DNA from 2 places in the Mesorhizobium sp. M1163 genome. Region 1 is predicted to be linked to the other one. Evidence: predicted binding sites of a transcription regulator. Region 1 holds the regulator's gene; the other holds the start of a gene.

Evidence for each region. Region 1 encodes LexA, which represses DNA repair genes until DNA is damaged. Its sites were predicted from a motif close to TGTTCNNNNTGTGTTCNG; they were not measured.
Region 2: NKH43_RS09775 (ATP-dependent helicase) is a predicted target of LexA. The motif match lies at 1,132-1,149, and genes of this name have one in related genera.

What each region holds. Positions count from the first base shown of each region.
Region 1 is NZ_JAMYMF010000010.1:136,295-141,693, reverse strand. Features, by position in the region: gene NKH43_RS12385 (molybdopterin molybdotransferase MoeA) at 1-1,178, shown strand, start outside; gene NKH43_RS12380 (hormone-sensitive lipase) at 1,126-2,016, opposite strand; gene kynU (kynureninase) at 2,112-3,359, opposite strand; gene lexA (transcriptional repressor LexA) at 3,831-4,562, shown strand; gene NKH43_RS12365 (ComEC/Rec2 family competence protein) at 4,556-5,399, opposite strand, start outside.
Region 2 is NZ_JAMYMF010000008.1:7,246-12,644, forward strand. Features, by position in the region: gene NKH43_RS09770 (glucose/quinate/shikimate family membrane-bound PQQ-dependent dehydrogenase) at 1-938, opposite strand, end outside; gene NKH43_RS09775 (ATP-dependent helicase) at 1,191-3,998, shown strand; gene NKH43_RS09780 (ABC transporter permease) at 4,008-5,051, opposite strand; gene NKH43_RS09785 (ATP-binding cassette domain-containing protein) at 5,048-5,399, opposite strand, start outside.

The sequences.
Region 1 (5,399 bases):
TTGAGAGCCTGTTGGACGGCGCAGCAGCGCTGCCGGGCGAACGCGTCGCGCTGCTGGATGCCGCCGACCGCGTGCTGGCGGAGCCGGTTGTGGCGCTCCGCACCCAACCGCCGTTCAACGCCTCCGCCATGGACGGCTATGCCGTGCGGGCGGCTGATATCGCGTCCTTACCGGCAAAGCTTTCGGTGGTCGGCATGGCGCCGGCCGGACGCGGCTTTGCCGGAACGGTGCAGCATGGGCAGGCCGTCCGTATCTTCACCGGCGCGCCCCTTCCCGAAGGCGCCGACACCATCGTCATCCAGGAGAACATCCGCGATCTCGGCGGCGGTGTCGTCGAAGTGACGGAGCCGACCGTGCAGGGGCGAAACATCCGCCGCCTCGGGCTCGATTTCGCCAAAGGCGACGTCCTGCTGCACAAAGGCCGCCTGCTCGACCCAGCGGCCTTGTCGCTGGCGGCATCGGCCAACCACCCCGAGGTCGGCGTGGTCAAACGGCCGCTGGTCGCCATCATCGCCACCGGCGACGAATTGCTGCCGCCGGGCAGCGAGCTTGGCCCCGACCAGATCATCTCCTCCAACGCCTATGGCGTCGCCGCCGCCGCACAGTCGGTCGGTGCGCGCGCGCTCGACCTTGGCATCGCGCCGGACAGCAGGGAGGCGATCGCTGCGCTGGTGGAAAAGGCCGTGAAGGCTGGCGCGAACGTCATCGTCACGCTGGGCGGCGCCTCGGTCGGTGACCACGATTTCGTCCATGACGTGCTGACCGGGCAAGGCATGACGCTCGATTTCTGGAAGATCGCCATGCGACCGGGCAAGCCGCTGATGTTCGGGCGGCTGGGCGACATCCGCTGCATCGGCTTGCCCGGTAACCCGGTGGCAAGCCTGGTCTGCACCCAGCTCTTCCTGAGGCCGCTGCTGGCGCGGCTCGGCGGCCGCGCCTTTCAGCAGGATATGCGTCAGGCACGGCTCGGTGCTGCCATGCCGGCCAATGATCTCAGGCAGGATTATGTGCGGGCTATTGTCAGCGATGACGCCGGCGCGCTCGTGGCGACGCCGTTCGGCATCCAGGACTCCTCGATGCTGAAAATGCTGGCCGATGCCAACGGGCTGATCGTCCGTGCGCCGTTCACGCCCGCCGCGGCGGCGGGCGCCGCCTGCGACGTGCTGATGCTACGCTGAACCTGCCCCACTCCGAGATCAAGGTCCGGGTCAGCGGATGGTCTGGATCGGCCAAACCGTCGATGATGTTGAAATGATGCCGGTCAGGCTCGACCACCGAACTGGTCGCGGCACCCAGGCCGATCCAGATATTGGCCAGCAACGCGCTCTGGCGCAGGAATTCGGCGCGCTCGCCGCCGCCGGCCCAGCAGGTCAGGCGGGCCTTGTCCATCGGGCGCAGCAGCACCGGGCTTTCGGCCTGCGCCTCGGCCTCATCGATCGCCAGCGTCTCGTTCATGCCGGTGCGCATGATCGGGCGCAAATCGTGCACACCCGAGATCGATACGACATGGCGAATGCGCCGGACAATTTCGGGCGCCAGCGGCGTCGTCGTCGTAACCATCCGGCTAACAAGATGGCCACCGGCCGAGTGTCCGGTCAGCATCAGCGGCCCTGCGACCATCCCTGCCGCCGTGCCGATCGCCGCGCCGACTTCCTTGACGATGCCGCCAATGCGCATCTGCGGACAGAGCGTGTAGGACGGCATCGCCACGGCATAGCCGCGATCAACAGCGCCAGCGGCAAGATGCGACCAGAAACTCTTGTCGAATGCCATCCAGTAGCCGCCATGGACGAACACCACGAGCCCCTTGGGCTTGGTGGCCGGCAGGAAAAGATCGAGCCGGTTGCGTGGGCCATCGCCATAGGCCATGTCGAGCCGCGCCCGGCCCTCGGTCGAAAGCACGTCGCGAAAAACCCGCGCGGGCTCGACCCAGGCCGCCGGCCAGCGATCGCTGCCGGCTATGTTGGCGCCGTTGGCATAGGCGTTGTCCCAATCGGCAATGTGACGTTCGAACACCCTGCGCCCTCCCCTGGCAATATGGCCTTGCAACGAGCGTGAGCATCGCGCGGCGCGTCGTCGCCAGCCTCACGATTCCAGCTCTCGCATCAATCTCAAGTGACAGCCGCCTTGATGGCGAAGCGCGCATCCTTCCACGCACCGGTGCGCAGGATGTCCTCAAGCACTTCGACGGCCTGCCAGACATCGGCATAGCCGACATAGAGCGGGGTGAAGCCGAAGCGCATGGTCGATGGCGCGCGAAAATCGCCGATCACGCCACGTTCGATCAGCGCGCGCATGATCTGGTAGCCATGCTCGTGCATGAATGAAATCTGGCTGCCGCGTTTTTCCCCGTCGCGCGTGCTTTCGAGCGTTAGCCCGTAAGTGCCGCACTTTGCCTCGACAAGCTCGATGAACAGATCGGCCAGCGCGATGCTCTTCTTGCGCACCGCCGTCATGTCGACATCGTTCCAGATGTCGAGCGCGCCCTTCAGCGTGCGCATCGACAGGACCGGCTGGGTGCCGCACAGAAACCGGCGGATGCCGGTGCCGGCCGCATAGCCTGGCTCGAAGGCGAAGGGCCGTGCATGGCCCCACCAGCCGGTGAGCGGCTGCTGGATGTCGGCAAGATGCCGCTCAGCCGCATAGATGAAGGCAGGCGCGCCCGGTCCGCCATTCAGATATTTGTAGGTGCAGCCGACGGCAAAATCGGCGTTTGCCTTGTCGAGCTCGACTGGCATCGCACCGGCGGTGTGGCAGAGATCCCAGACGATCATCGCCCCGGCTTCCTGGGCCCTGCGCGTCAGCGCCGGCATGTCGCGCAGTTCGCCCGACTTGTAGTTGACGTGGTTGACCAGCACCACGGCGGTGCCTTCGTCGATCAGCTCTTCGATGCTCGGCGCGTCGACCCCCGAGAGGCGAAGCAGCGTATCTTTTCGCGTCGAAACCACACCCTCAGCCATGTAGAGATCTGTCGGAAAACTGTCGCCCTCGGCGACGATGACCTGCCGCTCCGGCCGCATGGCCATGGCGGCGTGCAGCAGCTTGTAGATGTTGACCGATGTCGTGTCGCAGACCACCGTCTGGCCGGCCGCGGCACCGATCAGGCGCCCGAGCTGGTCGCCGAGTTCGAGCGGCATGTTGAACCAGCCGGCCGTGTTCCAGGCGCGGATGAGATCATGCGCCCATTCTTCGGTCACTGCCTTGCTCAATTCATCGAAAGCGGCACGCGAAGCGGCCCCTAGCGAATTGCCGTCGAGATAGATCACTCCTTGCGGCAGCACAAAGCGGTCGCGCATCGCGCGCAGCGGATCTGCAGCATCCATCGCCCTTATGGCCACGAGATCGCGAATTCCTGTCATGATTTGTCTGCTCCCCCAAGATTCACCGCAACGCCGGACACGCATCGACGGCATCCATCGGTCACGAGCGGTTCTCCATTACCTGGTATCGCGCAGCAAGGCTCCACCGGCAACAAGTTGCCTGACCACGCGGTGGAAACCAGGAGCCAAGCCAACCCAAGGTTGGCGTTTTGAGTTCGTTTCGTTCACGGTGCATTGACCAAACCGCACAGTCGATACGGCTTCAATTCCGTGCCCTTTGCCGGCTGACGGCCGATACCAGTGCCGCCTTCTGGGAACCCAGAGGCCGCAAACGAAAGCAGAATCAAGGCGATGAGGCCCGCGGCGGTGAAAATGCAGCGTTCCGGTTTGGTGAGTGGTATCGTTTCCCGAGCCCTAACACATTCATTAAACTTTAAACAGTTGCGGAACACAACTGGAACAGATAGTGTTTGTTCTGGGTTTGTTTTTCTGATTCTGTTGGGGGTCGCTATGCTGACACGCAAACAACACGAACTGCTTATGTTCATCCACGAAAGGCTGAAGGAAAGCGGTATCCCGCCCTCCTTCGACGAGATGAAGGAAGCGCTCGACCTGGCTTCCAAATCGGGAATCCACCGGCTGATTACGGCGCTGGAGGAGCGCGGCTTCATTCGCCGTTTGCCCAACCGGGCCCGTGCACTGGAGGTGCTGCGCCTGCCCGATTCGATCGCCCCCGGCCTCAATGCGGCACGCAAGTTCTCGCCGAGCGTCATCCAGGGCAGTCTTGGGCAAGGTCCTCGGCAGGGCAAGCCGACATCGTCGCGCATGCCTGCAGCCGGCAATGACGACGATGTCGTCGCCGCCGTGTCGATCCCGGTGATGGGCCGCATCGCCGCTGGTGTGCCGATCGATGCCATCCAGCACCAGACGCATTCGATCTCGGTGCCGCCGGACATGATCATGGGCGGCGAGCATTATGCGCTGGAGGTCAAAGGCGATTCGATGATCGAGGCTGGCATTTTCGACGGCGACACGGTGATCATCCGCAATGCCGATACGGCGAGCCCCGGTGAGATCGTGGTGGCACTGGTCGACGAGGAAGAAGCGACGCTGAAGCGGTTCCGCCGCAAGGGCGCCTCGATCGCCCTGGAAGCCGCCAATCCGGCCTACGAGACGCGCATCTTCGGACCAGACAGGGTCAAGGTGCAGGGCAAGCTCGTTGGGCTGATCCGCCGCTACTGAGCTGCGCCCTTGGCGCCGGCTTTTGGCTTGTCGGCTCTGCGGTATGGCGGCATGCCCCGCGCCGCGCGTGAAAATTTCCGCTGCACGTGCCAGGGCCGGTATGATTTTTCGACGGCGAAGCGGATTTCGGCGCGTGTTGCCGCTTGTGGATCGAAATAGACGGCCGCACTTCCCGCGCGCGCCAGTTGCCGTTTGGTGACGACGAGGACCAGCCGGTCGTAGTAGCAGGGATTATGGGCGGTGGCGTCGTCGATGACGATCAAGCTGGCAAAGGCGCAGGCTGGCCGTGCAGTATCGCGGTCATTGGCTAGCGCGATGATCGCGCCGGATGGATGCCTGGCAAGGCAGAGACCGTCCGTGCAAATGAACGGCATGCCCGGCGGTAAGTCGGCCGGATCGGCAATGTCGAATTGCGGATCGTTCTTTCCAGGTGTTTCCGGCGCGACGATAGCCTCTGATGTGAGCGCGCGTTTCCAGTTGTCGATGGTGAACTCATTCGGGCGTGCCCGGTTGACCGCGAGTTCACCGCTGCCGATCGGCAGCGCGACGAGCCGTGCGTCCTCCGAGATCAATACATCGGGTACGCGCGTCTGCGTTGTCGTTAGCAAGCCGGCGAGCGCAAAAGGAAGGGCCACGAGCCGCAACCAGGTCGTCGCCATGCTGGCAATGACGAGGGCGATCGTCACCAAAAGGACAGATCTCAGCGAAATCAGCCCGACCGCATCGATCGGCGAGCGCTCGGAGATCCACCCGGACAGGGCGATCATCGCTGTCAGCCCCTTGCCCATCACGTAGAGGAAAGGCCCATCCGCGCCGAACGGCATCGCCAGCGCACTG
Region 2 (5,399 bases), on a different contig from region 1:
TATGGCATGTTGGCGAGCAGGTTCAGCGTGCCGCCCTCGGCAAATGTCGGACAGACCTGGCCATTCGCCGCGTCGAGCGCGATCAGCCGGGCGTCCGATGTCGGCAGATAGATGCGCGTGGCGCAGGGCTGGCCGGCGGCGATCTTGGCATCGGCATAGTAAGCCACGCCGCGGCAGGTCTGGTGCTGGCGGTCCTTGTTGAGCTTGACCTGCGGATCGAAACGCCATTTCTCCTTGCCGCTCGCGGCATCGATGGCGATGGCGAAATTATGCGGCGTGCAGATGTAGAGCGTGTCGGCGATTTTCAGCGGCGTCACCTGATAGGTCGTCTCGCCGATGTCGTCGGGCCCTTTCACGTCGCCGGTGCGATAGGTCCAGGCCGGCTGCAGATTGGCAACGTTTTCGGGGGTGATCTGGTCGAGCGGCGAATAGCGCTGGCCATATTGCGTGCGACCGTAATAGTGCCATTCGCCGGCCGGCACATTGCCGCCGAGTTCGGCCGTCGGCGTCACCTTGTCGGTGTTGAGTTGGCCGGCAATATCCTTTGGGTCCGTCGTCATCGAATAACCGGCGACGCCGAGCGATGCCAGCACCGCGAGGATCAGCGGCGCTCGTCCGTCGGGACCGGTAAGCCCGCGCCGCGCCCATGGCGTCAATAGCCACAGCGCGACAAGCACGATGATGCCGCCGCGCGGGCCGAGCTCCCACCAGTCGAAGCCGGTTTCCCAGACAGCCCAGGCGAGCGTGCCGAGCACGATCGCCGCGTAGAGCCACAGCGCCGTGGATCTGCGCCTGTAGAGCAGCCAGGCAGCGATCAGGAAAGCTATGCCGGCGATGACGTAATACCAGCTGCCGCCCAGCGTCACGAGCCAGATGCCGCCGCCGCCAAGCGCCAGGCCGATGAGGAAAAGGATCAGGGAGGTGATGACCACAGCCAAGACGGTGCTCCTTCGACTGGTGCGCTCCGCGACGCGTCCATGGGCAACCCCGCATTGCGTGCCTGCCCCCACGCAACTTTCTCCGGCCCGCTTCCCCTGTCAAGCAAGCTCGGCGTTTTACGGCGTCGACCCACGGCAAGCTCGGCGTTTTGGTTAGCGGACCCATTCAGATTGTGAGTCTACCGACTGGACAGAGAACAAAACGGAGACACTTCTGGCCTTTCGCTGCCGAATCACTACATTCGGGGAGAGATGTCCGGCTTTTCGGAAGACATGCCCTTTTTTGACGAACCGAACGCGCGGCCCGTGGCCCCGTCGGGCATCGCCGCGCGCGCCATGGCTGCCCGCAGCAATCAAAACAACGCGCCCGATTATCTCAACGGCCTCAACCCCGAGCAGCGGCTGGCGGTGGAAACCACCGAAGGCCCGGTGCTGGTGCTGGCCGGCGCCGGCACCGGCAAGACGCGCGTCTTGACCACCCGCATCGCCCACATCCTTGCCACCGGCAAGGCCTTCCCTTCGCAGATCCTCGCCGTCACCTTCACCAACAAGGCGGCGCGCGAGATGAAGCAGCGCATCGGCCTGTTGATCGGCGAAGGCGATGTCGAGGGCATGCCGTGGCTCGGCACCTTCCACTCGATTGGCGTGAAGCTGCTGCGCCGACATGCCGAGCTGGCCGGGCTCAAATCCGACTTCACCATTCTCGACACCGACGATGTCGTGCGGCTGATCAAACAGCTCATCCAGGCGGAAGGGCTGGACGACAAGCGCTGGCCGGCCAAGCAGTTCGCCCAGATGATCGACGGCTGGAAGAACAAGGGCCTCGGTCCCGCCGACATCCCCGAGGGCGATGCCCGTGCCTTCGCCAACGGCAAGGGCCGCGAACTCTACAAGGCCTATCAGGAGCGGCTGCAGACGCTGAATGCCTGTGACTTCGGCGATCTCCTATGTCACCCGATCCGCATCTTCCGCGCCAATCCGGACGTGCTGAAGGAATACCACAAGCGCTTCCGCTACATCCTTGTCGACGAGTACCAGGACACCAACACCGCACAGTACATCTGGCTGCGCCTGCTGGCCCAGCGGCCTCAAGGCAAGCCAATCTCCCCCCTCGCGGGGGAGATGTCCGGCAGGACAGAGGGGGGCGCGAAGGATCGCGACGCTTCCAATGGTCCTGGCGGAAACGCTGGCGGGACAGCGCCCCCCTCTGTCGGCTCCGCCGACATCTCCCCCACGAGGGGGGAGATTGGGCGCTCTTCGGCCGAAGGCCGCAAGCCCGACCGGGCGTCGGCCGGCCAGGCCGCCCCCGCGGAGGCCAGCGAGCGAAGCTCGCGCGCGGCCGTGAGCGAAAGCAAAGTTAACATCTGCTGCGTCGGCGACGACGACCAGTCGATCTATGGCTGGCGCGGCGCCGAAGTCGACAACATCCTGCGCTTCGACAAGGATTTCCCCGGCGCCACCATCATCCGGCTGGAGCGCAACTACCGCTCGACCGCGCACATCCTCGGCACCGCCTCGCATCTCATCGCCCACAATGAGGGCCGCTTCGGCAAGACGCTGTTTACCGAGAAGATCGCCGAGGACGACGAGAAGGTGCATGTCCACGCCGCCTGGGATTCCGAGGAGGAGGCCCGCGCCGTCGGCGAGACCATCGAGGCCTACCAGCGCCAGAAGCACAATTTGAACGATATGGCGATTCTCGTCCGCGCGTCTTTCCAGATGCGCGAATTCGAGGACCGCTTCGTCACGCTCGGGCTCAATTACCGCGTCATCGGCGGCCCGCGCTTCTATGAGCGGCTCGAGATTCGCGACGCATTGGCCTTCTTCCGCGTCGTCGCACAAGGCGCCGACGACCTCGCCTTCGAGCGCATCGTCAACGTGCCGAAACGCGGGTTGGGCGAGGCCACCATCCGCCAGGTCCACGACACCGCACGCGCGCTGCGCATCCCGATGCTGGAGGCGGCGGCAAAACTGGCCGAAAGCGACGAGCTGAAGCCGAAGCCGCGTGCCGCACTCCGCGAGGTATCAGCCAATTTCGAGCGCTGGCAAAAGGCTCTCGAAACCACCCCGCACACCGAACTCGCCGAGACCATTTTGGAGGAGAGCGGCTACACCGACATGTGGAAGAACGACCGCTCGGTCGAAGCGCCCGGCCGGCTGGAGAACCTAAAGGAGCTGATACGCTCCATGGAGGAGTATGAATCGCTGCGCTCCTTCCTCGAACATGTCGCGCTGGTGATGGACGCCGAGCAGAACGCTGAGCTCGACGCCGTCAACATCATGACGCTGCATTCGGCCAAGGGCCTCGAATTCGAAACCGTGTTCCTGCCCGGCTGGGAGGAAGGCCTGTTCCCGCACCAGCGTTCCCTCGACGAGGGTGGCCGGTCCGGGCTCGAGGAGGAGCGCCGCCTTGCCTATGTCGGCCTGACCCGCGCCAAGAAGAACCTGCATCTCTGGTTTGTCTCCAACCGCCGCATCCACGGCCTCTGGCAATCGACCATCCCGTCGCGCTTCCTCGACGAGCTGCCGGAAGCCCATGTCGAGGTCGCCGAGAGCGGCAACTCCTATGGCGGCTACGGCAATGCCTATGGTGGCGGCTCGTTCGCTCCCGGTCGTGGCGGCCAGGGGGCTGGAAGACAGAATCCTTATGGGGCGTCGCGCTTCGATAACATCGGTGGCAACAACGGCGCCGAGAAATCCGGCGCCTTCTCCAGCACCTATGCGACACCGGGCTGGCAACGTGCTCAGGCCAACCGCACCGAAGCGACCGACCGCAATTGGGGCACGCGCTCCGGCCACCAGGTCGAGCGCATCGGCTATGGCGAAACCGACTCGGGCTACGGTGCCGGCCGCACCTCGATCAAGGGCCGCACCATCGACGGCGAGCTGGTCGCCAAATCCGTCGCCGACACGCCCTCCCCCTTCAGCGTTGGCGACCGCGTCTTCCACCAGAAATTCGGCAACGGCAACATCTCGGCCATCGAAGGCAACAAGCTGACCATCGACTTCGACAAGGCCGGCCAGAAACGCGTGCTGGACGGGTTTGTCACGGGGGTTTGAGGCCGCCGGTCACCGATACCGCGCTTGGTTCCACTTATGGCCGAGCAGCGACAGGATGATGATCAGCCCGTTGAAGAACTGGACGTAGAAGCCGCTCAGTCCCGCCGCGACGACGCCGGTCTGGATGAAGGACACCGTAACCGCGCCGATCGCGCCGCCGACGACGGTGCCGATGCCGCCCCAGGTCGGCGTGCCTCCGACGAACACCGATGCCAGCACCGGCAGCAGGTATCCGTCGCCCGCCGTCGGCCACCAGGTGAAGTTGATCATTACCGAGAACGTGCCGGCGATCGCCGCGCCGATACCGACGAAGACGAACACTTTCACCCTGACGCGCTTGACATCGATGCCCATCTGCTGGGCGCTGTCGGGATTGTCGCCGACCACCTTGACCTGGGCACCGAAGCGATGGCGGTTGTAGAGCAGCGCCGACAGCACGACGAAGGCGATGGCCCAGAATATCTGCACCGGGATGCCGTAAAGCTGGCTGGAGAAGATCTTGTAGGCCCAGCTGTCGGCAAGGCCGGTCAGCGCGGTCGACCTGCCCTCGTTGATGATCTGGATCAGGCCGCGCAGCAGGAAATTCATGCCGAGCGTGGCGATCAGCGACGACAGCCCGCCATAGACGACCAGCGAGCCGACCAGGAAGCCGAGCAGCATGCCGGTGACGATTGCGGCGGCGATGCCGACGAACGGGTCGTAGCCGGCCTGCACGACCAGCGCGAAGACCCACGAGGCGAAGCCCATCGTCGCCGGAAACGACAGGTCGATCTCGCCACAGGTGACGACGAAGACGAGCGGCACCACCACGAACAGCGCCACAGGCAGCGTGGTAAGCACGGAACTATAGAGATACCAGCTGGTGAAGACCGTCGGATTGGCGATCATGAACACCGCCATCATCACGATGAACACGGCAAGCGTGCCGAGTGCGGCGCGGTTGTCGAGGACAAAGCCGCGCAGCCAGTTATCGGACGGGTGTTTCCATGCCTTTCGGGCGGCATCGCTGCTGCCTAGAGGGGTCTGCAGATCGGGATCCATGGTCTTGCTCATCGCGCTATCTGCTCCCCGGCGTCGCGAAGTCCCGGCAATCCGCCGGGATGTGCCACGTCTTCCATGAAATTGATGAGGTCTTCGGCCGACTTGACCTCGCTGCGGTCGGCGCTGAGCGCGACCTTGCCGCGGTCGAGCACCACGAAGCGGTCGGCGATATCGAAGACGTGGTGGATGTTGTGGCCGATGAACAGGATCGACCGGCCGCTCGCCCGCACCTGGCGCACGAAATGAAAAACCTTCGCGGTTTCGGTCAGCGACAGCGCCGTCGTCGGCTCGTCGAGGATGATCAGGTCGGCCTGCTTGTAGATGGCGCGGGCGATCGCCACGCCCTGGCGTTCGCCGCCC